3 regions of the Paenibacillus sp. JSM ZJ436 genome follow, and region 2 is predicted to be linked to each of the others. Evidence: predicted binding sites of a transcription regulator. Region 2 holds the regulator's gene; each other region holds the start of a gene.
What was found. Region 2 encodes LexA, which represses DNA repair genes until DNA is damaged. Its sites were predicted from a motif close to CGAACATATGTTCG; they were not measured.
Positions count from the first base shown of each region.

Region 1: the regulator LexA is predicted to act here: its motif matches at 1,295-1,308, upstream of ACH6EH_RS15380 (YhjD family protein).
Region 3: the regulator LexA is predicted to act here: its motif matches at 7,040-7,053, upstream of dndB (DNA sulfur modification protein DndB).

Region 1 covers NZ_JBISEO010000013.1:7,643-15,687, reverse strand. Annotated here, with positions in the region: gene ACH6EH_RS15390 (hypothetical protein) at 117-335, shown strand; gene ACH6EH_RS15385 (carboxymuconolactone decarboxylase family protein) at 403-732, shown strand; gene ACH6EH_RS15380 (YhjD family protein) at 842-1,264, opposite strand; tRNA gene ACH6EH_RS15375 (tRNA-Leu) at 1,433-1,516, shown strand; gene ACH6EH_RS15370 (divergent polysaccharide deacetylase family protein) at 1,677-2,495, shown strand; gene ACH6EH_RS15365 (methyl-accepting chemotaxis protein) at 2,551-4,779, opposite strand; gene ACH6EH_RS15360 (N-acetylmuramoyl-L-alanine amidase) at 4,977-5,720, opposite strand; gene ACH6EH_RS15355 (YqzE family protein) at 5,868-6,062, shown strand; gene ACH6EH_RS15350 (hypothetical protein) at 6,114-7,199, opposite strand; gene ACH6EH_RS15345 (YqhG family protein) at 7,325-8,045, opposite strand, start outside.
Region 2 covers NZ_JBISEO010000001.1:243,630-251,674, forward strand. Annotated here, with positions in the region: gene hflX (GTPase HflX) at 1-743, shown strand, start outside; gene ACH6EH_RS01265 (methionine gamma-lyase family protein) at 839-2,092, shown strand; gene ACH6EH_RS01270 (MerR family transcriptional regulator) at 2,176-2,586, shown strand; gene glnA (type I glutamate--ammonia ligase) at 2,614-3,942, shown strand; gene lexA (transcriptional repressor LexA) at 4,063-4,689, opposite strand; gene ACH6EH_RS01285 (LysM peptidoglycan-binding domain-containing protein) at 4,868-5,242, shown strand; gene ACH6EH_RS01290 (DUF896 domain-containing protein) at 5,442-5,645, shown strand; gene ACH6EH_RS01295 (hypothetical protein) at 5,685-6,206, shown strand; gene ACH6EH_RS01300 (HAD family hydrolase) at 6,242-7,042, shown strand; gene ACH6EH_RS01305 (SDR family oxidoreductase) at 7,212-7,856, shown strand; gene ACH6EH_RS01310 (FixH family protein) at 8,043-8,045, shown strand, end outside.
Region 3 covers NZ_JBISEO010000026.1:3,982-12,026, reverse strand. Annotated here, with positions in the region: gene dndD (DNA sulfur modification protein DndD) at 1-480, opposite strand, end outside; gene ACH6EH_RS19400 (cysteine desulfurase family protein) at 847-1,977, opposite strand; gene dndE (DNA sulfur modification protein DndE) at 1,999-2,364, opposite strand; gene dndD (DNA sulfur modification protein DndD) at 2,361-4,367, opposite strand; gene dndC (DNA phosphorothioation system sulfurtransferase DndC) at 4,386-5,891, opposite strand; gene dndB (DNA sulfur modification protein DndB) at 5,881-6,975, opposite strand; partial or broken gene ACH6EH_RS19375 (helicase-related protein) at 7,313-8,045, shown strand, end outside.

The DNA.
Region 1 (8,045 bases), on a different contig from region 2:
AGTGAATGCTCCGCACAAGGCTGATGTTTCCATATGATGCTTTATTGTTGAAGGCTGCCTGCGGGATGACATTCATCCTGCGGGGGCCTTTTTAATCATGAGAAAGGAGGGCCTGTATGATTAACGACGAGCAGTTAAATGAGCTGCGTTTGTCCGGGGAACGAGTGCGTGTCGTTCGAGATGGTCTGGAAAGCAATGATGTGAGCGGGATTGTAGTCGCCTGGGATGAAGAGCATGTTATTATCCGCCGCAGGAACCGCCGGGTGGTCAAGCTTAGCCGCGGCTACAGCTATCAGCTTCATAGCGAACCGCGCATTAGTCCACTGGATGCCTAGCATAGATTTCTGCCATCGGGACAACCTAGACGGGAGAAGTTAAGCTACAGTGAGGTGGAATAAATCGATGGAATTTCACAGTGATAAGGTCAATGCCTACAAACATGAAATCCACAATCTGAAAACAGCCATGCCGGCCATTGCAGAGTCTTATCATCACTTCACCGGGGCCTGCTTTCAGGTTGGGGAGCTGGATGAAAAAACAAAGCAGCTGATCGCGCTGGGGATCGCCATGTTCGCGAACAACGAGCTTTGTACGTATTACCATATGGAAGAGGCGAGGTCGAAAGGGGCTAGTGATGCCCAGATTATGGAGGCTGCTGCCGTGGCCTCGGCTGCCAGTGCAGGACATGCTATGTCACAGGGCTTGATGAGAGTTCAGGCCAATCTGCATTAGCACAGAGTGACCAATCTTCTCAAGGTGCAAGCACGCTAAGGAACCGTCTGTATTGCAGCCCTGCTGCCTGTCAGGCGGTTCTTTACGTATATCTATATGCTAATGCACTTCAAGGCAAGGGACAGGCAGGCGCAGCAGAAATTTCGGTTTCCGCCTGCGGCGCTTTAGGAAGATGCAGGCCCAGGTAAGCCCGCATACGGGACATGACCTCCTGCTGGAAACAGGGCCACAGAATTTGAAGAGTACCGATATATCCCCGGCAAGCATAACGGGCCTGAACGCCGTCAGCATCTCGGGTGATTTCGATGATCTTGATTGTACGGGTGGCAAATTGGAGCTTGATTTCCTTTAGCATTAGAGCGGTCTTCTTAGCGCCATTGCCGACGAGCTCCACATAAAGCTCGGGGGTCTTAAAGACGCCGCTCTCCTGAATAATCCGGCAGTCCCGTTCAAACACGCGGTGCGTGAATCGAAGCAGCATATAGCTCCTGATCAGTGAACGGTCTTCAGTACTCATTCCCGATACAGCCATGACGATCACCTCAAATGTAGAATTAAAGTACGAACTTATGTTCTTATTTTAACCGAAAGTCTGAGATTTAATCAAGCTTTTAAAAAAGTGTTGACACGATATAGCTAGCATGATAAGATATATCTTGTCGCCGCGATATGGATCATGATGGTGCGACAAACACAATTTGCGGTCGTGGCGGAATTGGCAGACGCGCACGGTTCAGGTCCGTGTGGGCTAACCCCCGTGGAGGTTCGAGTCCTCTCGACCGCATCCTTAAAGAATCATCTACTCTCTGAGTAGATGATTCTTTTTGCCGTAAAGCTGTTCAAAACGTAGCCTGCGTTTCTTCACCGCCAGGTACATAAAGGGTCTTTCCATTGGACATGTTAATTCAAATCCGGATGGGTGCACGTGGAAGGAGATGCAGGTGATGAACAAGCTTATATTGTGGTTATGGATTCTTGGAGTGTTAAGCTGGACAGGTACTGTGGGGGTGAGTGCGGAGGGCTTCTTGCAGGGTGAGGAAGAAATGCTTCGTCCTGGAAAGGTGTCCATTATTATCGACGATTTTGGCAGCGGCCAGAAGGGGACCGAGGAGATGCTGCAGCTTCCGGTCAAGATCACGGCAGCGGTGATGCCGTTTCTGAGCACAAGCCGTGAAGATGCGGAACGCGCCCATGCAGCGGGTCATGATGTCATCATTCATATGCCGATGGAGCCCAGGCAAGGCAAGGCAAGCTGGCTAGGTCCGGGAGCCATCACGAGCAGCATGAGTCATCAGGAGATTCGTGAGACGCTGGAGGCGGCCATTCAGGAGGTTCCGCATGCTGTCGGCATGAACAATCATATGGGCTCCAGGATTACCGGAGATGAACGGATCATGTCGGTGGTGCTGGAGGTTTGCCGGGAGCATGGGTTGTTTTTTGTGGACAGTAAAACGAATTACCGCTCGGTTGCCGGACGGCTGGCTGTTGAAAAGGGGCTGCCGGATATAAGCAACCATCTTTTTCTGGATAATATCCATACCAAAGCGCATGTTGTCAAGCAGCTCAAGCTGGCTTCTGAATATGGTGCTAAGCATCAGTACTGTGTCACCATCGGACATGTCGGGATTGACGGGCTCATTACGGCCCAGGGGCTGAGTGACAGCGTTGCAGAGCTTCAGCGGCAAGGAGTCGAATTTATCGGCATCTCACAGCTCGTGCTGGAGAGCACCGGCTGGAGCAGAGATGTATTGCCGGTAAGGTAGGAAAGAGAACAAAAGAAAGCAGCAGCACAGAATGAAATCTGCGCTGCTGCATGGATTAGCGGATGCGTGACTCTGTCAGCTTGAACTGGCTCACCAGCTGCTGCATGGAATGGGCGATGGCCTCCACGCTGCCCGAGGTGTGCCGGACACTCTGAATGTCGGAGGTTAAAGCCTGCATTTTGTGCTCGACATCCTTGGAGATCTTACGGTTCTCTTTGCTGACTAGAGCGATTTTCTCCATCAGGCTGACCACTTCGTCCACCGCCTGGTGCTTCCGTTGATCCTCGGCCGCCGCTGAAGAGAGCAGCTCAGAGGCTGCGGCAACCAGGCGTGTCCCTTCATGGATGACACGGCTTCCGTCTTCCATAGAGCGGAAGGCTTTCTCAGTGTCCTGGTAAATATGCCGGATAATCTCATTCACCTCGTCCGTGGATTTGCTCGTGAGCTCGGCCAGCTTGCGTATTTCCGAGGCGACGACAGCAAAGCCCTGTCCATGCTCGCCTACCCGTGCAGCTTCAATGGATGCATTTAGCGCAAGGAGCTGCGTCTGTGAAGAGATTTGCTCAATGGCATGCAGTACATTTCGAATTTCCTGAACCGTTTCCACGAAAGCACGAATGCTCTGATTGCTCTCTTCCACTCGGGTGGAGATATGAGACATCTTGTCGCCGATGCCCCGAACCTCGCTGCGTGCCACTTCGATCTGCTCGTGAGCCTGACGTTCCAGCTCCAGCAAAACTTCCTTCATATTCTCGGTGCTCTCTCGGGCAATATCAATGTCCTGCAGCTGCATCCGCATGCTGCGAATCATCTCATGTACATTCCCGCTTACCCTTTCTGCGGAGGTAACGGTCAGTGAAGTAGTATCCTGCATCGTCTGCTGGCTGGCGGAAACGTCGCTGGCTGTCCATTTGACCTGCATCATAATTCCTTCCAGCGAGTCGATCATATTATTGATCCATTTGGCCAGCTCCCGTGTTTCATCTTGAAAATGCCCGGGGTCCAGCCGCTGAGTCAGATCACCCCGTCCTTCGGCGTTCATACGAATGAAGCGGGTCAAATCAGACATTTGGTCACTTACGCGGCTAATTTCACGGGATCGGAGCCATAAGAAGCTTACCAATCCGAAGATCAGGCAAAGGGCTCCGCCGCTGAAGGCCGTGATGAGAGGAGAAGTAAAGGAGGCAGCCGCAAACAATATGCCGAACGCTAGTGTCGCAAGGACAAGAGATGACATAAGCTGGGACTTGAACATCCGAAAGCCAAGGCTGCGAATCCGGTATACCTCTTCGAAGTCTCCTTCACACATCATGCCCCATACATCCGGACAATGCGGGAGCTGAAAGGTGACTCCCTTGCCGATCACGGGAATATGCCGATAGTCGGGATATCCGGGATAAGCCACAAATAAATTACTCCCGTTCTGTATCGTTCCGGCCACACCGGGATGCAGACTGCCTGTGGCGGGATCACTGAATATAAGCTCCAGCTCTGTATGGTGCTTGACTGTGACCGTCCCGTATTCCGTGTGAACACCGTCCTTCAGGTTCTCTCCGTGTGTAAAGGTCCGATCCTCGAAGCGGCTGCGTGATAATGCGGTGCCAGGAAGAATCTGCTTATGATAGCTGGGCTTCGCCATAAATATGTAATTATCTCCGGAGTCAGGATAGACATGACCCGATTCACGCTGGATCAGGTCTCCGATGACGTCATTTGGTACTCTGCCGCATAAAATTCCGATACATGTCCCTTCATGCAGCATGACCTGAATGAACAGCAGCGTCATGGCGTCGTGAAAAGAAGAGCTTCTCGCTCCCAGCTCCTGCGTCCTGGAGTCTGCGTAAGGACCTAGCAGCATCCGGCCTTCAGCCTTATTCTGCGCATACTGAACAGCATCCCCGATGAAGCTTCCTGCAGCATAACAAGTGCCAATATGATCTGCATGCGTGGAGTATTGCACTTGTCCCTGAGGGTCCAGTATAAACAGCTCTGTAAAATCGGCCGCCCGGGTATAGACCTGTCCCAATAGAGAGCTCCAGTGCTCGGGCTTGCTATGACCGCTCCTGGCATTCGCGATTGCATTGGAAGCCGTAAAGGCTTCTTGCATCACATGCTGCAGACGCTCCAGATGCCCCCAGTACTCTGTCGACCACGACATCAGCAAATCCTTGCGGTTCTCCGCAATGCCCTCAAAAATGTGCTCGACATCCTTCTGCATGTGGCGGTTTAAGCGCCAGGATCTCCATAACGGAAAGCCTTCCTTTACTCTCAGTCCCTCAAACATGGTGATCTCCCCCTGATCCCGATGATACTTTTTATGATCCTATATGTTAGTTATACTACCATAAATTTTGGGAAATAAAAGAGAGAATTCAGGGAAAAATCACGAATTTCATTATAAAATGTCATAATAAATCACATAAAATCATTTTTAGGCACACATAATGGATTTGTATAACAAAACCATGTATGAATAACCAATTATTCATACATGGTTAGATAGCTGATAATGCCTTTAACTATCGCCTCCGAAATTTCAACCTGCCCTTTCCGGCTGGTCAGCTTTTGGCGGTCTGATGGATGGCTGATAAATCCGGTTTCGACAATGACAGCGGGAACCTCGGACAGCTTCAGCAGGTAAAAGGGCTTGCCGACTGTAAAGGTGTGCTGAAGCTGGTAGAGCTCATTGAATTGCCGCTGAATACAGCCGGCTAGCAGCGTGCTGCGGCCCTCAGGCTGATGGAGAACGATCCCGCCGCTTCTGGAGCTGTTCTTGGCCCAATTCACATGGATGCTGACAATCATCGCGGTCGGAATTTCATGGCTCAGCTGCTTTCGCTGGGACAGATCCCGTTGATGCCTGGAGCGGCTGGCATGCCAGCGATTATCGTCGCTAAGCGCATAATCCTGATCCCGGTTCAGTACCGCAGGAATCCCCTCACTGCGTAGCAGCATATACAATCTTCGGGAGATGGCGAGATTGATATCTTTTTCCAATAAGCCTTGGAATGAGGTGCCGCCGTCGATCCCTCCGTGTCCGACATCAATAAGCACCGCACGGTGCATGAACGGATGCTGCTGTATTTGACTGCTGCTGTCTTCGGAAGAATGAAGCTGCTTTGAAGTTTGAGGCGATGAAGCCCAGCAGTCTGACGGCAGCAGTCCCAGCGTTACAACAAGAGCCGCCCACAGGCTCAGAAGAGCTTTTAGATTGAATTTACGCATTCAAGGAGCACCTGCCTTCCTTCATAATCATCTGCTCCTAGGATGCGCATTATCCGGTATATCATGCCTTAAAGGTCTAGAATGGAGGCGTTCCGTGCATCCTGTAGAAGAAAGAACACGCTTTATACTCAAGGAGGAGGTGTCATAATGGCCAGTAGTGATGATTTAATAAAATATATTACACAGCGCGTCGTCAGCTATATGGGAACGCCCAAAGAAGAACGGCGCAGAAGGATGGCGAAGGAGCCCTGGAGCACCCGCTGGTTCGGGATGCTGCCATTTTCAATGTCTCTTTGGAAAGAGGATGTGGTGGAAAAAACCCGCAAGCGACGGCGTCGCTAACGTCCAGGCTAAAGTGATCTGCTGCCGGAGTTGGCGCTTTGAGATGGCTAGTCAGGGACTGCCCAAGCTTAGTGAACGTACGGTCTCTTGAGCCTGAACATAGAATTGTCCATGTCTGATCAGAATTTCAGAAGGCAAATAGCGTTGAAGCCGGATGCCATGATGAGAAGCAGCTACGTACATCATCACTTGATTGTCACGGGACCATAGCTGTGAGCCCGTCAATGACAGCGGCCCAGCGAGAAGAGGATTCAGCTTCCCGGCGTCAAAGATAACGGCGCTGCGGCTTTGTGCAATTAGCAGCGGCTGGAGCGACTCTGCGGTCACTATGCGTCTTGGTGTACCTAGCTTCCATAGCAAATTACTATAGGGATCAGGTGAGCCCTTGCCCAGTGCAGCTGCTGCCGGAGCCCATGACGAGGCGGAAGAGACTAAGCCTGCGGCGATGGAGGTATGAACGTCTTCGTTTGTGGCTCCAGTAAGAGCCTTACTGGTGAATGCCGTATTAGGCAGCAGATCGCCTGTAATGCCGTGGATATACAGTGAAGGGCTGTTGGCTGAAGAGATTCTCCAGAAAGGGCTGGAGGGATCATAAAAGGTTTCCACGGTAAGAGATGTTCCTTGATTCATCCTGGGATCCATGGGCAGGCTGAGTCCGAGAGCAGCCAATGCATCTTCCAGTCGGTTCAGGCTGTAGGGCAGATCACTTCCGATGCCGTATTCACTCAGCATGTAGCCGCCTTCTTCGTCTGCGGTAATGATAAGATATCCAATCGGCACCTGCGCTTCCTGAAGCATGACTAGCCAGCTATGGGTGCCAGGCCCCAGCGGAACGTAATCAGCGCTGGCTTCTGTCCAGCCTGTGAACGGCGGATGCTGCGAGAGCTGCTCAATGCTTTCGCGAGCGAAGCTCTCCACGGCAGAAGGCACGCCGAGGGAAAGGGCGGCCTGATTGATGAAGGTGCTGAGTCTCTTAGGTGAAGGGACTTGTGTGCCAGCACACGGTTGAAGCCCGGGCTTAATGACAGCCGGGGCTTCCTTGGCATATCCTGCAGGTGCCGCGCACAAGCTGAGGGAGAGCAGGGCGCATATGGCTCTGATGACAGAGCTTTGTAATAGAAACGAAAGGATGGGCACGGGCTACACCGCCTTTTTCAATATACGGTTCATTGTAGGGGACAAGCCCTGAAAAGACTGCTGCATCGTGTCGGTGGACATGCGGCAAAAGCAGGTGTGATTTTGGCTAAATGTAGCGAGAAGGCTCAGGAGGGCGCATGAACCGGCGAATGCAGATGAAACAAACCGCAGGTGATGGCGGACAGCGAGATTTTGGGCTCATACTGCCACTGCATTTCACTGCGCCGAGCCTCATGCTGCTCCTGAATGAGTCTTTGCTTCTCCTCGTCCGGCTCCTTCAGGAGCTCCTCGTAATAGCTGTCCACGATCCGCAGCTCCTCTGCAAGCCTGACCTCCGCCTGGGAGGCCCAGCTGTAATCCCGCTCGCTCAGCTGCTCCAGCAGATGCTGCTCCAGCAGCTCCGCTCCTTGAGCGAGGGACAGCACCGCTGGACGTATATGCACATACTCCGGCAGCCGTGGAGATAAGCTTCGCTCCTGCAGTTGCGTGTCAAACTGGGAGACAATCTGTTTTCGGGATAAAGAAATGGCCACATAGTGCAGCTCTTCCCGCTTGAGGTCACAGCTGAACTCTACCTTGAAGCAGACGCCCAGCCATTGCTCCAATGCCGCGGATCTGGTCTTGGGCCTGGCCTCCGGCTCCGGCTCCTCAAACAGATACAGATACTGCCCTTCCTCGCGCGCAGCCTGCCAGATTTGCTGCAGACGGCGGCTGCCGAAGGTCACATCCTCCCGCTGGATTCGCCCCGGCCCCAGCACGGGAAGCATAGGAACAGGAGCACTGCCGTAATAGCGGGACAGCAAAGGGTCTTGAGCAAGAGCAGCAGAGGCTCCAGAGCCAGAAGTC
Region 2 (8,045 bases):
GTGATTTGAAGCGGCAGCTGGATGAGATTACGAAGCATCGCGTCCTGCACCGCGAACGCAGAAAGAAATCCGGAGCCATTCAGGTCGCTCTGGTGGGATATACGAATGCCGGCAAATCAACCTTGCTCAACCGACTGACCGCTGCGGACGTATATATTGAGAATCAGCTGTTTGCAACGCTGGATCCGACGTCCAGAGTGCTGGAGCTGCCGAGTGGCAAGGAGGTCGTGCTGACCGATACCGTTGGATTTATTCAGAACCTTCCTCATGACCTGGTTGCGGCCTTTCGTGCGACCCTTGAGGAAGCGAATGAAGCGGAGCTTATCCTTCATGTGGTGGATGCTTCCTCGCCGATGCGGGATGAGCAGATGCAGGTCGTGTCCAAGATTTTGCAGGAGCTTGGAGCCGGTGATACGGACCAGCTTACCATTTTTAACAAGATCGATGCCTGTGAGCCGCAGCAACAGGAGATGCTGCCGGCAGGTGAGGGGAATCTAAAGATCAGCGCATTCAATGAATCGGATTTGGAGCGGGTAAAGCTTGCCATTCAGAATCATTTGTCCGGGGGAGCGGTCAAGTTCCGAATTCCGGCGGAGCGAGGCGATCTCAGCTCTCTCATTTATCGAATCGGCGATGTGGTAGAGCAATCGGTAGAGGATCATGATCTCCTCTATGAGGTGCACATCAACAGAGCCGACTATGAGAAGCATGGGTATCAGCTCAAAGAGTATCTGATTCCTTAAGGATGACATCGATCTGTTACAGCGGCTGGCTTCGTGCCGGTCGTTTGCAGGTTATATGCGCTATAGTGCAGCATGAATAGTTAGGAGAGAGAGACATGGCAAGGTTTGCAGAAGAAATTACGGCAATAAGTATCGCCGCAGAGGAGCGGATTTCTTCCCGGCACCGGGAGATCGATGAGCTTGTAGATTTTAATCAATGGAAAGTGATTGATGCATTTCAGCGTCATAAGGTTAGCGACTATCATTTCGCAGCATCTACAGGCTATGCGTATAACGATCGGGGACGTGAAGTGCTGGATGAGGTGTACGCGGATGTGTTCGGAGCAGAGGCTGCTCTGGTAAGGCCTCACTTTGCTTCAGGGACGCATACGATTTCAACAGCGCTGTTTGGGGTATTAAGACCTGGGGATGAGCTGTTATCGATCACCGGACGACCTTATGACACGCTTCACAAGGTCATCGGCAAGGAGCAGGACGGTACGGGTTCCCTGCGTGACTTCGGCATAACCTACTCAGAGGTGGCTCTGACGGAGGAAGGCGAGGTAGATTGGCCTGCCGTAGAAGCCGCCATTCAGCCCAACACCAAGGTGATCGCCATTCAGCGGTCGCGTGGCTATTCCTGGAGATCTTCTTTTACTATTTCTCATCTTAAAGATATGGTTGAACAGCTTCGGCGGATCCGAGAGGATCTTATCATCTTTGTCGATAATTGCTACGGAGAATTTACAGAGCGGCTGGAGCCAACAGAGGTCGGAGCCGATCTGATCGCGGGTTCGCTGATCAAGAATCCGGGCGGCGGGATTGCGGAAACCGGAGGCTATATCTGTGGCCGCAAGAAGCTGGTGGATCAGGCAGCCTACCGCTTAACAGCCCCAGGCATCGGGCGGGACGTCGGAGCTATGCTGGGAACCACCCGCGCCATTTATCAAGGCTTATTTCTGGCCCCGCATACCGTTGGACAGGCCTTGAAGGGCAGTATATTTGCAGCGGCCGTATTTCAAGCCATCGGATTTCAAACACGTCCTGCCTGGAACGAACCGCGGACAGATCTAATTCAGGCCGTTCAATTCTCGGGCCCGGAGCATTTGATCGCTTTTGTACAGGGTATTCAGCAGGCAGCTGCGGTGGATAGCCATGTGGTACCGGAGCCTTGGGATATGCCGGGATACGAGCATCCGGTCATTATGGCGGCGGGAACCTTTATTCAAGGAGGGAGTCTGGAGCTGTCTGCAGATGCGCCTATTCGGGAGCCTTATATCGGATATATGCAGGGAGGACTCACCTATTCTCATGTCAAATACGGCGTTTTATCGGCTCTTCAAACCCTAAAAGATCGAAATTTATTGTGAGTTTATCTCACATATGGTTGACATAAGAGATCAGGAAATATACAATGGGAGGAAGAAAAGATCACTTGGAAGGTTGATGAGTTATGGGTGATGATATCCGAAGAAATATGGCGCTGTTTCCGATTGGGATTGTCATGAAGCTCACGGATCTATCTGCAAGACAGATTCGCTACTACGAGCAGCATCACTTAATAGTACCTGCCCGTACTTCAGGCAACCAGAGACTGTTCTCCTTCAATGATGTTGAACGATTACTGGAAATTAAAGCTTTAATCGAGAAAGGCGTAAACATTGCGGGCATCAAGCAAGTGATGAATCCCGTGACGAAGGAGTCGGAGGAAGCCACGGTGCTGACCCCGGATACGGAAAGCAAGCGCCGGGAGATGTCTGAGTCCCAATTGCGGCGTCTGCTGAAGCAGGAACTGATTTCGGCTAAAAGACCGGGTCAAGTATCCTTGATCCAGGGCGAATTGTCCCGGTTTTTTAATAAATAAACCAAAGATGAAAAGGGAGAGGATATAGTGAGTTATTCGAAAGATGATATTCTTCGTATTGCCAAGGAAGAAAACGTACGTTTTATCCGCTTGCAGTTTACCGACCTTCTGGGGACGATCAAGAACGTTGAAATTCCAGTAAGTCAGTTGCCAAAGGCGTTAGACAATAAAATGATGTTTGACGGATCTTCCATCGAAGGCTATGTTCGGATTGAAGAGTCGGATATGTATCTGTATCCGGATCTTGACACTTGGGTTATTTTCCCATGGCATTCCGAAGATCGTGTTGCGCGTCTGATCTGTGATATTTATCTGCCGGACGGCACTCCGTTCCCTGGCGATCCGCGCGGCATTCTGAAGAGAAACCTGAAGGAAGCCGAAGAGATGGGCTTCACTTCGATGAATGTTGGCCCAGAGCCGGAATTCTTCCTCTTCAAGACAGACGAGAAGGGTAACCCGACTATGGAGCTGAATGACCAAGGCGGATACTTTGACCTTGCTCCTACCGATCTGGGTGAGAACTGCCGCCGTGATATCGTACTGACACTGGAAGAGATGGGCTTCGAAATTGAAGCTTCTCACCATGAAGTGGCTCCAGGACAGCACGAAATCGACTTTAAATATGCGGACGCGGTTAAAGCCGCTGACCAGATCCAGACGTTCAAGCTGGTAGTTAAGACGATTGCTCGTCAGCACGGATTGATCGCAACCTTCATGCCGAAGCCGTTGTTCGGTGTGAACGGTTCCGGGATGCACTGTAACCAATCCCTCTTTAATGGCAAAGAGAACGCATTTGTCGATGAGAGTGATGAGCTTGGGCTGAGCGCTACGGCACGTCATTTCATGGCAGGAATTATGAAGCATGCCCGTGCATTTGCAGCCATTACAAACCCTACAGTGAACTCTTACAAGCGTCTGGTTCCTGGCTACGAAGCTCCATGCTATGTAGCATGGTCTGCGAGTAACCGGAGCCCGATGATCCGTATTCCGGCATCCCGCGGACTGAGCACGCGTGTTGAGGCTCGTAATCCGGATCCGGCAGCGAATCCTTACCTGGCTCTGGCTGTAATGCTGAAGGCTGGTCTGGACGGCATTAAGCGTAAGCTTCCTTTGGCAGCGCCTATCGACCGTAACATCTATGTGATGACGGAAGAAGAGCGTATCGAAGAAGGAATCCCAAGCTTGCCTTCTAACCTGAAGGAAGCGCTGAACGAATTGATTCGCAATGAAACGATCTGCGAAGCATTGGGTGAGCACGCCCTGTCCCATTTCTACGAACTGAAAGAAATCGAGTGGGATATGTACCGCACACAGGTTCACGGTTGGGAACGCGATCAATACATGACCATGTACTAAAAGAGGAATCCCTTGCGCCGTATGGCGTGAGGGGTTTTTGTTTTGGGGGGCAAAAACAAAAAAAGATAACCCTGTACAAAGTACAGAGGTCATCTTCTCTTAATTAGATGGTGAATATTCCTAATGAATATCTCTAAAAATGCCTACTACTTTACCTAAAATCGATACATGATTCAAGCGAAGCGGCTCGTACGCCGAGTTCTCTGGCTGAAGACGGATATGATCCTTTTCCTTATAGAAGGTCTTGACTGTAGCTTCGTCCTCTTCGGTCATGGCGACGACAATATCTCCATTGTCCGCGGTCTGCTGCTGTCTCACGATCACGTAATCTCCATTGATAATTCCAGCCTCAACCATACTGTCGCCAGCGACGGAAAGCATGAAAATCTTGTCATCGCCAACAAAATGCTGAGGCAGCGGGAAGTAATCTTCGATATTCTCCGTAGCGGTGATCGGAACGCCGGCGGTAACCTTACCGACTACAGGCACTCTGGAAATCGTATGCGTGAAAAGATTGCTGCTCTCTGACTCTTCCTGGCCCAGCAGTTCAATCGCTCTAGGCTTAGTAGGGTCTCGGCGAATCAGGCCCTTCTTCTCCAGACGGTCTAAATGACCATGTACCGTAGAACTGGAGGCTAGTCCGACGGCTTCGCCAATCTCACGAACTGAAGGCGGATACCCTTTACTGCGTACTTCTGTACGGATAAATTCCAATATGGCCAATTGGCGGCTGGATATCTTCGACATTCCTTATCAACCCCATTTATGTAACGTTTGGTAAAAGTATAACATAGAACTACCGTTCGTACAAACGTTAGTTCTAAATAATTTTTCTCGGAACAATTGTTCGCAAAAACGCTTGAAACAAACAAGTGTTCTTGTTATAGTAGATTCAAACAGAACATTTGTTTGGGAGATGATCGACATGCTGAAATATAGTACTTATCGGAGTATTTATGACCACCCGGCGCAGCCGCAAGCCAGGGCACAGGGAAGGAAGTCCTTATCTCAAGCTTTGAATTACATAATGTCTTTAAACCGCAACAAGCTGTTAGGTATTCTGTTCGTGTTCTTTCTGGGCTTTAGCAGCGCATTGACTGTATTTGCAAAGGGTGAAGAGGAACCTGCAGAGGTGCGGGAGATCGTTGTGCAGTCAGGTGACACCTTATGGAGCATTGCAGCTAGTCACAAGCCGGATTCCATGGACATCCGTGACTATATTCATACCATTGCGAAGTTTAACGGACTGAATAGCCATGATATTAAATTCGGAGAGGTTCTGAGCTTACCCCTCTACTAAACTGTCATAGGGAATAGGCTTATCGTATACTCATTCTCCTTGATCTGCATTATTTAAAATGACGTATCTGTTTCTTCATAGATAATGATATAATATATCTGACTCTTTCATAATAAAGAGCTTGGTCAAGGCCGCTTTCTTGACAAGCTCTTTTTCTCATGTCACAGTTAGGAATGAACATATAAGTGGAGGTATTCAGATGGACATTGATGCATTGGTGGAGCGTATTAACGTTCTCGCGAGAAAGAATAAGACGGAGGGGTTAACGGAGCAGGAGCAGCAGGAGCGTGCTGAGCTTCGTGAAATCTATCTCAATAATATAAGAAGAAATTTCCGGCAGCAGCTTGATTCCATTGAATTTGTTGATGAAGAGCCCGGTAAAGGGAAAGGCTTAAAGCATTAAGTCTGCTTTTTAAATAAACATGAATAAAGGGGTAAGGACATGTCTCGTTCATGGGAAAGAAAAGTAAGCAAGAACCTGGCCCAGGTCAATAAACAGCGTAAGAAGCAGGGCCAGACCTCTATTGGCGGTAACGGTACAGCGGCAGATGGACACATTTTTAAGGGTCGTAAATATGTACTGCCGATTGTGCTTCTGGCCCTGGCAGGTCTGTACGCTTTGTTGGGCAGAGCTACAGCGAGCGCGGCTGGAGCAAGCGACGTTCTGAACTGGGTAGGAGTTAGTCTGTATGTGCTGCTAGCGATCATGATTTTTTTGAGAAAGCCGTTCTTGAAGGTTGGCCGAAATACGCTGTCAACGTTCAAATTCAATCGCGAACGGAAGCTATCACCTTCCGAAATTAGCAAGATTCGGCTTTTGAACGGCTCTGTCGTTATTGAAACGTCAGCAAAGGGCGGCAATTGGGTGTTTTCCCGTCTGATTAACCGATATGACACGGATGCTATGGGGAAAAGGCTGGAGGAATTCGCCAGCATGCACCAAATTGCGGTGGAGCGCGAGTAACCGACAAATTACAGAAGATTGAAGGGGAGAGGGACATGTCTAATGCTGCTGTGTTGTTTGATTTGGATGATACCCTGCTATGGGATGAGCGAAGTGTAGAAGAGGCCTTTACAGCTACCTGCAAAGCGGCTGCCGACGCTGTCTCCATTAATGCCGGGGAGCTGCTTGCAGCTGTTCGTGAAGAAGCTCGTAAGCTTTATGAAACCTATGATACATTTGCTTTTACTCAAATGATCGGCATTAATCCTTACGAAGGCTTGTGGGCGAACTTCACGGCAGGGGAACAGCCAGAGTTTCGCCGGCTGCAGGAGCTGGCGCCAGGCTACCGCAAATCGTCCTGGGACAAGGCACTGAACAGGCTCGGAGTGCAGGATGAGGAGCTGGCCGCTGCACTGGCGGAACAGTTCGCCGCGGAACGAAGAAAGCGCCCTTACGTGTACGCAGAAACGTTTGAAGTGTTGAAGTCGCTGCAAGGTAAGGTCAAGCTGCTGCTGCTGACGAACGGCAGTCCGGATTTGCAGCAAGAGAAGCTGGATGGAGTGCCTGATCTGGCTCCGTACTTTGATCACATTGTGATCTCAGGCAGCTTCGGTAAGGGTAAACCTGATCCTTCCATTTTCCTGCATGCGCTCAGCATGCTGGAGGTCGATCCACAGCGGGCTGTAATGGTAGGGGATAAGCTGACAACTGACATTAAGGGCGGTAATGCGGCCGGACTGACAACCGTCTGGATTAATCGAACCGACCGTCCTAAAGATCCTGCAATCCTTCCGAATTACGAAATTCAGGATCTGAAGGAGCTGCATCCCATCTTAAATAAGCTGCAGCTTACATAAACAATCCTTATATGCTGCGCTATTGAAGTCCCGAATATGATTCGGGGCTTTTTAGCGTTCCCTTTTTACTTCGTACCTCTAAAGCTGTGTTTCACATTCTCTCATTCAGGTAATTATACAGGTAGACCATGATGACCATGAGATCTAAACCTAGAGAGGAGAATTCACGATGAAGACAGCAGTGTTTGGAGCAAACGGACAAATTGGAAGAATCTTCACAGACCTCTGGATTCGAGAGCAGCATGGTGAGGTAAGAGCTTTGATACGAAGCAGTGATCAGGCAGGGTATTTTGAAGAACTCGGTGCAGATCCTGTGCTGCTTAATCTGAAGGATGATGTCAACACACTGGCGAAGGCGCTTGAAGGCTGTGAAGCAGTTGTTTTTGCTGCAGGCTCTGGAGGGGATACCGGGGCAGATATGACGCTGCTAATCGACCTCGACGGGGCGGTGAAAGCTTCCGAGGCAGCCTTGAAAGCAGGCATTGACCGGTTTGTGCTAGTGAGTGCTATGGGTGCAGGTGAACGGGAGCGCTGGAGCGACAGCATCAAGCCATATTATGTGGCCAAGCACTATGCCGATCAGGCCGTTGAATCCAGCGGACTTTCTTATACGATATTGCGTCCGGGTGCGCTGACCAATGACGAGGGCAGCGGAAACATTGAAGCGGGGCCGAGTCTTGAGCCTGGAAGCATTCCAAGAGCAGATGTTGCTGCTGCCATTGTGACTGCATTATTAGAGCCTAACACACAGGGCAAATCGTTTGAGCTGATTGAGGGCAGTACACCAATATCAGAAGCTTTATCAAAGCTCTGATTGAATACAGCAAATGAAGAATGCCTGGAGACACTATCCTCAATTGAAGGTGGTCTCCAGGTCTTTTTATAACTCCGGCGGGTTGAATCGTCACATAATTGTAAGTCTCCTGCAATGCACCGAAGGAGAGGAATCATGTATAATGACCTTACGGATGTAGAACCGATACTAAAGCAGGTGAATTGAATG
Region 3 (8,045 bases), on a different contig from region 2:
GAAAAATGGGGCAACATGATATGGAATAGTACGATCAATAAAGCGATTATACGTTTCGATATTATTTATGATTTGTGTACGGCCGATTCGTGCTCCAGGCTTACGGATTGTAATTTCTCTTGTCTCATTGATTTGAATCTTATTATGATCGAATATCCATTTGGTTTTAAGTTCCCATTCTTCCTGGTTGTTAACCTCAACAGATAAAGTAATATAGCACTCTCTACCACCTTCATTAAAAAAAGTATTATTGATTACGTTTGAAAAAATACGCTTATATTCATCAGTGGATATTCCACGTTTTCCAAACAAGCTGTAATGTATGGCCTTTAGAATTGATGTCTTACCCGAGCCATTAAGCCCACCAATTAATATAATGTTTTTATTATCTTTACGACTCATATGAGGAATATCAAGATCCAACTCTTGATGGCCATAAAACGTCTTGTAGTTATTTAGAACTAGCTTTTTAATAATCATAATTCTAGTCCTTCCTCTTAGTGTGATAACTAACCAAATCAATATATTCGGTACGTTTTTCAGTCGATGATTTATTTTCATGCATGTTCTTTTCCGCAGTTCTGACTAAAAGATTAATGAAATCTGGATTAAGATGATAGTGATCACAGAGATCGTTTAAAAGTTTCTTTTCTCGTTGTCGTATTGATAGTGTTTCCATAAAATCACCTTTCAATCTATATAGTAATTAATAACTAGTTGTAATAGATATTATGACCTAAATAATTATAGCATATATATTGAAAAATTAGGGTAAGAAGGGGAACTTTATAATAGAATAAGAAAGAAAAACTTGGCAGATATAAATCTACCAAGTCTTTATGTTTCCTATTTAATGTTTCTAAAAATCTCTAAATCTGCTTTGTTGATTTGTGGATTTAAAGTGATTCGAACGGATTGTCTGACTTCCTCAAGAGAAATTCCTGATGCAGTAAGGACATGGCTTGGTTTGCTTGAACTACAAGCTGAGCCCGAAGAAAGCGCAACATAAGGAGATAATTTTTTGATCAGTAGTTCACTATTTACTCCTACAAACTGCAAACTAATAAGGCCGGGGATCTTATTTTTGGTGTCACTATTAAATTTCAGCTTATCACCTAAATTTTCGTGAAGTAGTCCAATTAAGTATTTTTCTAATTCTTCTAGTTTGGTGATATTCTCATTTATATGTTTATGCGCAACTTCAGCTGCTTTTCCCAATCCAACAATATTATGAACGGCAAGCGTTCCACTTCGGTAATTATTTTCTTGACCACCACCGTGTAATAGAGGAGTTAACTTGGTGTAAATCTCTTTGGATTGTTTGCGAATTACAGCAACTCCAATTCCTTTGGGTCCTCCTATTTTATGGCCGGACATAGATAAGAAGCGAATCCCTGGTATGTCTTTTAGGTTGAACGGAACTTTACCAATGATTTGTGTGGCATCTGTATGGAAAAATAGATTATTCTCCTCAAATTCTTGAGCAAGTTCTGAAATAGGATTTAAAGAGCCGATTTCATTATTACCCCAAATAATGGATGTGAGAAGTGGTTGGCGATGCAGTTCTTCAGTAAGTTCGTTCACGTTGACTCTTGCAAAGGAATCAACCTTAAGATAATTTACATTTGTTCCACGTTCCTCTAAATAACGGAAAGATTCTAAAACAGAAGGATGCTCTGCTTGAGAAGTGATCATATAATTTGAGTTCTTAGATATTTTTCCATAATAATCATGTACTCCTTTGATAATCATGTTATTACTCTCCGTTGCACCGCTAGTAAATATAATTTCATCATCCTCACATCCAAGTAACAAAGCTACTTGTTCGCGTGCACTTTTAACGGCTTTTTTAGCATTCTCAGCTAATAAGTAAAATTTGCTTGAAGGGTTCCCATACTCTTCTTTGAGATAGGGAAGCATGGTTTCAAGAACTTCTGGATGTAATTTTGTTGTAGCACTGTTATCTAAATAGATCATGTGTTATCCCGACCTCTTGTATTAGATTAGCAAAGCACGAATGAATTTTTCGGAATTTCCTGTGCCTTTGTATTCTGAGGCTAAGTCACGTATGCCTCTTTCTAGATGCGCATTAAAGTATCCTGGAAAGTATTCTTCATCAGTCAATTCTTTACATGCAGCTTGTGTGATCATTGCTCGAAAAATATAATCAAATTCACCAGTAACGGTATTTCTGTTGAGAACTAATCCATCGCTAAAATCTTTGCTGACGGGGAGGATATCTCCTTTTTTTATAGAAAGAGCTACAGCATAACGAATCAAAATATTCGGTGTTATTCCGGTAGAAGCTTGCAGCTGTAGTAAGGTTTCTTTTGCATATTTAGAAGTTTTGAGAGTGAAATTCATCTTGGGCTTGTCTCCTTAATCACATTGAAATATCTGCCCCGAACGATTTCAGCTGTTTCCTGAAATGAGTTATATTCTAATGTATAGCATAATGAAGTTATGTCATTGATCATATTGAAATGTTCAGTTGCAATTTCTGAATCTGTTGTAAACATCAATACTTGATCACCGCATTTTGGAATGAAATGTCTAATTAGAGACTTTTTATGGTCTTGATCGAGTCGGCCAAACAATGTGTCAAAAACAAATGGCAGTTTCCACTCTGATACTTTGAACATAGCCCAGATTACTGTCAACATTAACATTTCTTTTTCGCCAGCTGATAATCGTTCTTTGGTAACTTCCTGTTTTTGTTTATTATATAGTGTAATCTGAAAATTTGACGAGTCTATATGAATACGATCTATATAATCTTTTTTTCGGAACAAAATATTGATCATTTTTGTTGCTTCTTTAGCGACATCGTTAAGTTTTTTTTGCCATTGACGTTCTCTAAATCGTTTACTTACAATTAATAATTTTTCTGTCATTTCGTAAGAATTATCGAATTTATAATATTCGCGTATTTTATCATTGAGTTTAGTCAATCCGATTTCTTTAAGTTTGATTTGTTCATCTATTTCATTCATTTCTTCGTCTAGTTTTTCAGAGATCATTTTAACTTGTTCTAATCTCCTATTACTTTCTTCAATCCGCTCAAGAAGTTCTTTAAATTCACTTGAATTATCATTTAGAGCAATAGCTTTACGTAGTTTCTGAGATTTCTCTAATAACGCAGTATTCTCATCAAATAATTCAACATAATGTTGTGCGTTAATGGATTGAATTTTTTTATGCATAGTGTAGACTTCATTTTGTTGTTCAAATGAAGATCTATGGAATACTTCAGTAATAGACGGTTTGAAAAGGTTTAACAAGTCTTTGTGGAAACGTTCAACTTGTTGATCTGAGAAATTTAAATCTGACGATCGTGAGAGGCTGCTTAGTAACTGTGATAGGTGATTCTTTTTTAAATTTGTGCTTATATACTCGAAAGAATCATAGTCTTTCTCTCTGGCAATCTGATTCGAAACCTTTTCCAACGTTTCACGAGCGATAAAAAAAGGAAGATATGATAAAGTGAATGCTTTAATTTGATCAGAATTTTCTTTTCTGCGTTGCTCAATATTATTAATTTGTTGAATTAACTGTTGTCTGTTCTCCTGAATAAGTCCACCATGAATTTCAAAATCCTTTTTATCTTGTCTTATCAAATCTTTGATTTCATTAGCTTCATCCTGATAATTAAGTAGATCAATTTGAAGATTCTGTAATCGATTTTTAAGATCATGAAGTTCTATTTCAATTAAACTTTTGAGTTCAAAATCTTTTGAGGTGTTTGAATTTTTCTTAGCATGTTGTTGTCTGTAGTTTTGCAGGTCTTTTTCTAAATTGATAAATAAGTCCAGATTAAAGAGGATTTTTCCTGCATCTTGTAAATAATCAGGAATTTTCTCTTCAGATACGATTCTGGATATCTCCTCACCATCGAATAGACAAAGTTCAAATAATCTTGGCGGCATTTCTTCTCTGAGTTTATTTTGAAAATCAGAAATCTGCTGGGCATTAAGATGAACGTTATTTTTTTTAACAGATAAATATTCTTTAATTTTATTATCTTTAATATTCCAACTGCGGATTATAGAGTAGATGATAGGTTCAAACTCTTCTGTTGATAAATATTCAAGAACAATTTGATACTTATCCTGATTGTTTTCATGAAGAGCCTTCCGATTTAGCAGGGAACGGATCTTCTTATAATAAGCTTCATTCTCAGTAATATAACCGAAGGCCATGGAGCCAAATAAAGCAATTCGAATGGATTCCAAAATGGTAGTTTTACCGGCACCATTTTTCCCGCCGATCAATATCACATTTTGGTTAGTAGCTGTCTTAAAGTTAAAATTGTTAAGATCCCCGTGATACGCACCTATATTACGTAAGATCAGTTTATTGATCTGCATGAAGTATCTAATCCACCTTTATAAATGTAAAAAATCTTGGTTTAAGGTCTTATCAAAAGCTTGAATAAGTCCTCTTCGGACTTTTACTCCGGAAAAATCCTTCTCTACTGATATCAGCTTTTTAAGCAGATTTAAGTTTACGCCTTCTTCCTGACATAATGTCTCTAAATCAGTAAGCTGATCGTCTTTGAATACTGGGCGGTCATCTTTATGCCAATCATAAGTTTCTCCGGTTTCCTCTTTAACAATTCGTGGTAGGCGATCTTCCCATTGAAGATCGTTATGCCAGTATTTACGGATTTCCTTAAGTTCCTCAAAAGTAATGAGCTCAATAGTTGGATCATAAAGTTCGCGAACTTTATTCTGGGTTCTGAGTAGTTCTCTGAGAATCTCTTCTCGAGCATTTAAGGTGAAAGGGCCGACCCCGAAACGCTTAAACTTTCCATCTTCGTCTTCAACAAATACCTCAAGTTCTTCAATTGTTGCCAAATTAATATTGTTATCTTCTATAAATTGCTTGATCTCAGATTTTTTGATACTCTTATATTTTCTCGCTTTAATATCCTCTTCATTAATTCCACCGAGATTCGTTGTCAGATAAACCTCACCATTCATTCTATGTTTTTGACGTTTAGAACGATCTTCACGAATATTCACGAGGTAATTTCTGAACTCATAGAGTGGAGTAAGCCACTCTACACCGCTATTTATAAATCCGCTCAGTGCTTTATCCTCAGTTACAACCGTGCAAGTCCAGCATCCAAATCTACTGTTTCCACATGAACCAGCACTTTCCTTAACTTCTTTATCTACGACAAGTGGGCACTCACTGCTTGAATCTTGGTACAATTGTAGCAGCTCGTTATTATCGTCGCCCCAAGGTGAAGGATATTGGAGTAGAAACTCCCATATGTCGTCTACATTAAATGATCTGATCGGTGCAAATACAAAGGCATTCCGAAGGGTGGAGTGCCTCATTAAATTTTTACCTTCTATGGTATGTGACTGCATGACTGCCGCACGAGTAGAACTCTCGGAATCCCGGACTCCAAGAAGCATAACGACTTCTCCAAATTGATCTACTTTTTCAAGAATAAATTTATTAGCAGGTTCAATTTTCAGACGATCAGTGCACCATCTGAATTTTTGACGTGGAGTAGGGTAACCTTTCCCAATAATTGAAGACCAGAATGTTTGCTCAGCCTTTGGCCTTACTTTTTGGGTTTCAATAGGAAGTTTCATTTCAAGTGCTTTGGTCTGAATTCTTCCCAAGGTGCGGGTGATTTTATCAATGATAAGAGGAGTTTCAACTTGAGTATCTGAAGAAATTACATATACTTTTTTGTTTAATTGGCTAGGCAAAAGTTCGCTTAGTGCCTGAAACACTATTTGAACCAGAGCGGTGGAATCTTTACCTCCGCTAAAACCAATTACCCAGGGACGGTCATCAGCCAGGTATACTTTCTTTACTAATTCTCTAGATTCATTAAATTTACTGCTAGTGTTAAAAATATTAAGTTCCAAAAGTATAAACCTCCTTAAATTTATCTTCAGTTTTTTGTTCTTGTTCTGTAAAAGAGAGTCCAATTTTGTTTTTAATTAGGTTGGCTGTGAGTTGAACGGTTTGATTGTTCTTATTAATACGACCTGTATGGCTGTAGGCTCGGCCTTGCCAGTCATTTTTATTGTTCCTATGCCAGTCAATATGTTTTAATTTTTTTATATAATTCTGCCATTCATCCGGATGATAGAAATAAAGATAGTGGCCAATGATGCCAATAGCTTCTAAGAAAACTCCGTGAGCAACTATAGAGTTTGCCCGTAAATCTCTAGTAGATGCTTGCTTCTTTAGTACCTGTTGCCATTCATTAATGGTAGAACTTAAAAGAATCCAAAATTCAGTTACAAATTCCTTTTCTGCTTCAGAGATTAATTCGCCTTTCCGTTTGCCTAAAAGTCTGCAGTTCGTATTGAATATATGGTTTAATGCAAATAATTTAGGAGAATTTTTTGAGAGATTTACCTTTTCTCTGTCGGTGTATCGATCCAGCAAGGGAATCTTTGAAATCACTTCTTTTGTTACAAGAGACAATTGGTCTCGGTGATCATATAGTATACCGATTGAAGAGGTAGTATTTACTGCATGGCGATTCAGGTCTGAGAACATTTGTTGAGAGCGCATAAGTCCAAAATCATGAAAAAAAACTATAGATATGTTCTCTTCGCCTAGTTCCGGAGCAATTTTCAAAGCTTCTTCTATTGCCGCTCTTCTGTGCTGTCCATCATTTATAAGAAATTTAGAATCAAGAGAAATCGAAAGATACCCTATATCTTGAAGCCCATTAGAGTGTTCCTGAAAGATTAATTCTCCATCTACAGACGCAGTTAACGAAGAAAATATGTAGTCTTTTGGATTTTCAAGAATATAATTGGTTATATCGGGGATTCTTGATTTATTCATTAGACGTTGAGCTCGGTACTCAGCCGGAATCTCTTCTTCATCAAACACGAATATCTTCGGGATCAGCTTTAGTGGACACATCACCGTATAGAAATCTCTCCCTGCTTGAGTTCCACGGATAGCTGGAAAACTATAACTAAAATTCATGACAGAGTATTCTCCTTTATTACGTACGTAATATTGATGGATGTAGTTTGATTCTACTTTAATACGAACGGATGTTCAATACTTATATTATAAAATTGACGAAATATGAGAGAGCGCGCTTAGATTTGCTCTATCTTGCTGAGGTTGTCGGGGCTAAGTATAATTCATCAAGATCCTCGTCTCCACTGAAAGTTAAGCTAACATTATTCAGAACCTAGTGGACGAGCTCATTGGTGGTTTCTGTTGAAACAGGGAGACGCAGATTGTGTGTTTGCTTCAAGATTTATAAACTTGGAATGAGGTAGCATCGCGTGGGATTTGCTCCGAAGTATTTTGAGGCGTCTATGATGATACCGATTATTCGTCCATCCGCTGGATGGGATCGCACTATGATGACGAACAGCTAACGGCTGCCCAGTTAAGAGGGAGTCTTGCGGACAAGATTTACGATTCCTGGATGGCGCATAAGCAGACGAGAACGATTGGCTTTTGTTCGTCGATCCGGCAGGCGGATTTTTTGGCGGGGTATTTTCAGGAGAAGGGCAACCCCGCCGTCAGTCTGCATTCCGGAACGGTAGGCATGACCAGAGCAGAAGCAATCCAGCGTCTTGCCGATGGGGAGCTTGACATTATTTTTACAGTGGATTTGTTCAATGAAGGCGTGGATATTCCAAGTGTGGATACGCTGCTGTTCGTACGTCCAACAGAATCGTTAACGGTGTTCACCCAGCAGGTGGGCCGGGGCCTCAGGTTATATGAGCAGAAGACACACCGCACCATCATCGACCTGATCGGCAACTACCGGAATGCGGATGTGAAGCTGCGGCTGTTCGCGAATGACGAGGAGTTGAAAGGAACGGCTAAGGACAAGGTGATTCCTTCGGTGCCGGCCGGATGCGAGATCCAGCTGGAGACTGGGGTCATCAACCTGCTGGATGAATTAAGCCGCAAAAAGCTGCCTCACCGGGAACGTCTGCACCGATCTTTTCTGGATCTCCAAGCGGAGCTTGGGCGGATCCCGACCTATCTGGAGCTTCACCTCTACGGACGCGCCAACAGCTGGGAGTATC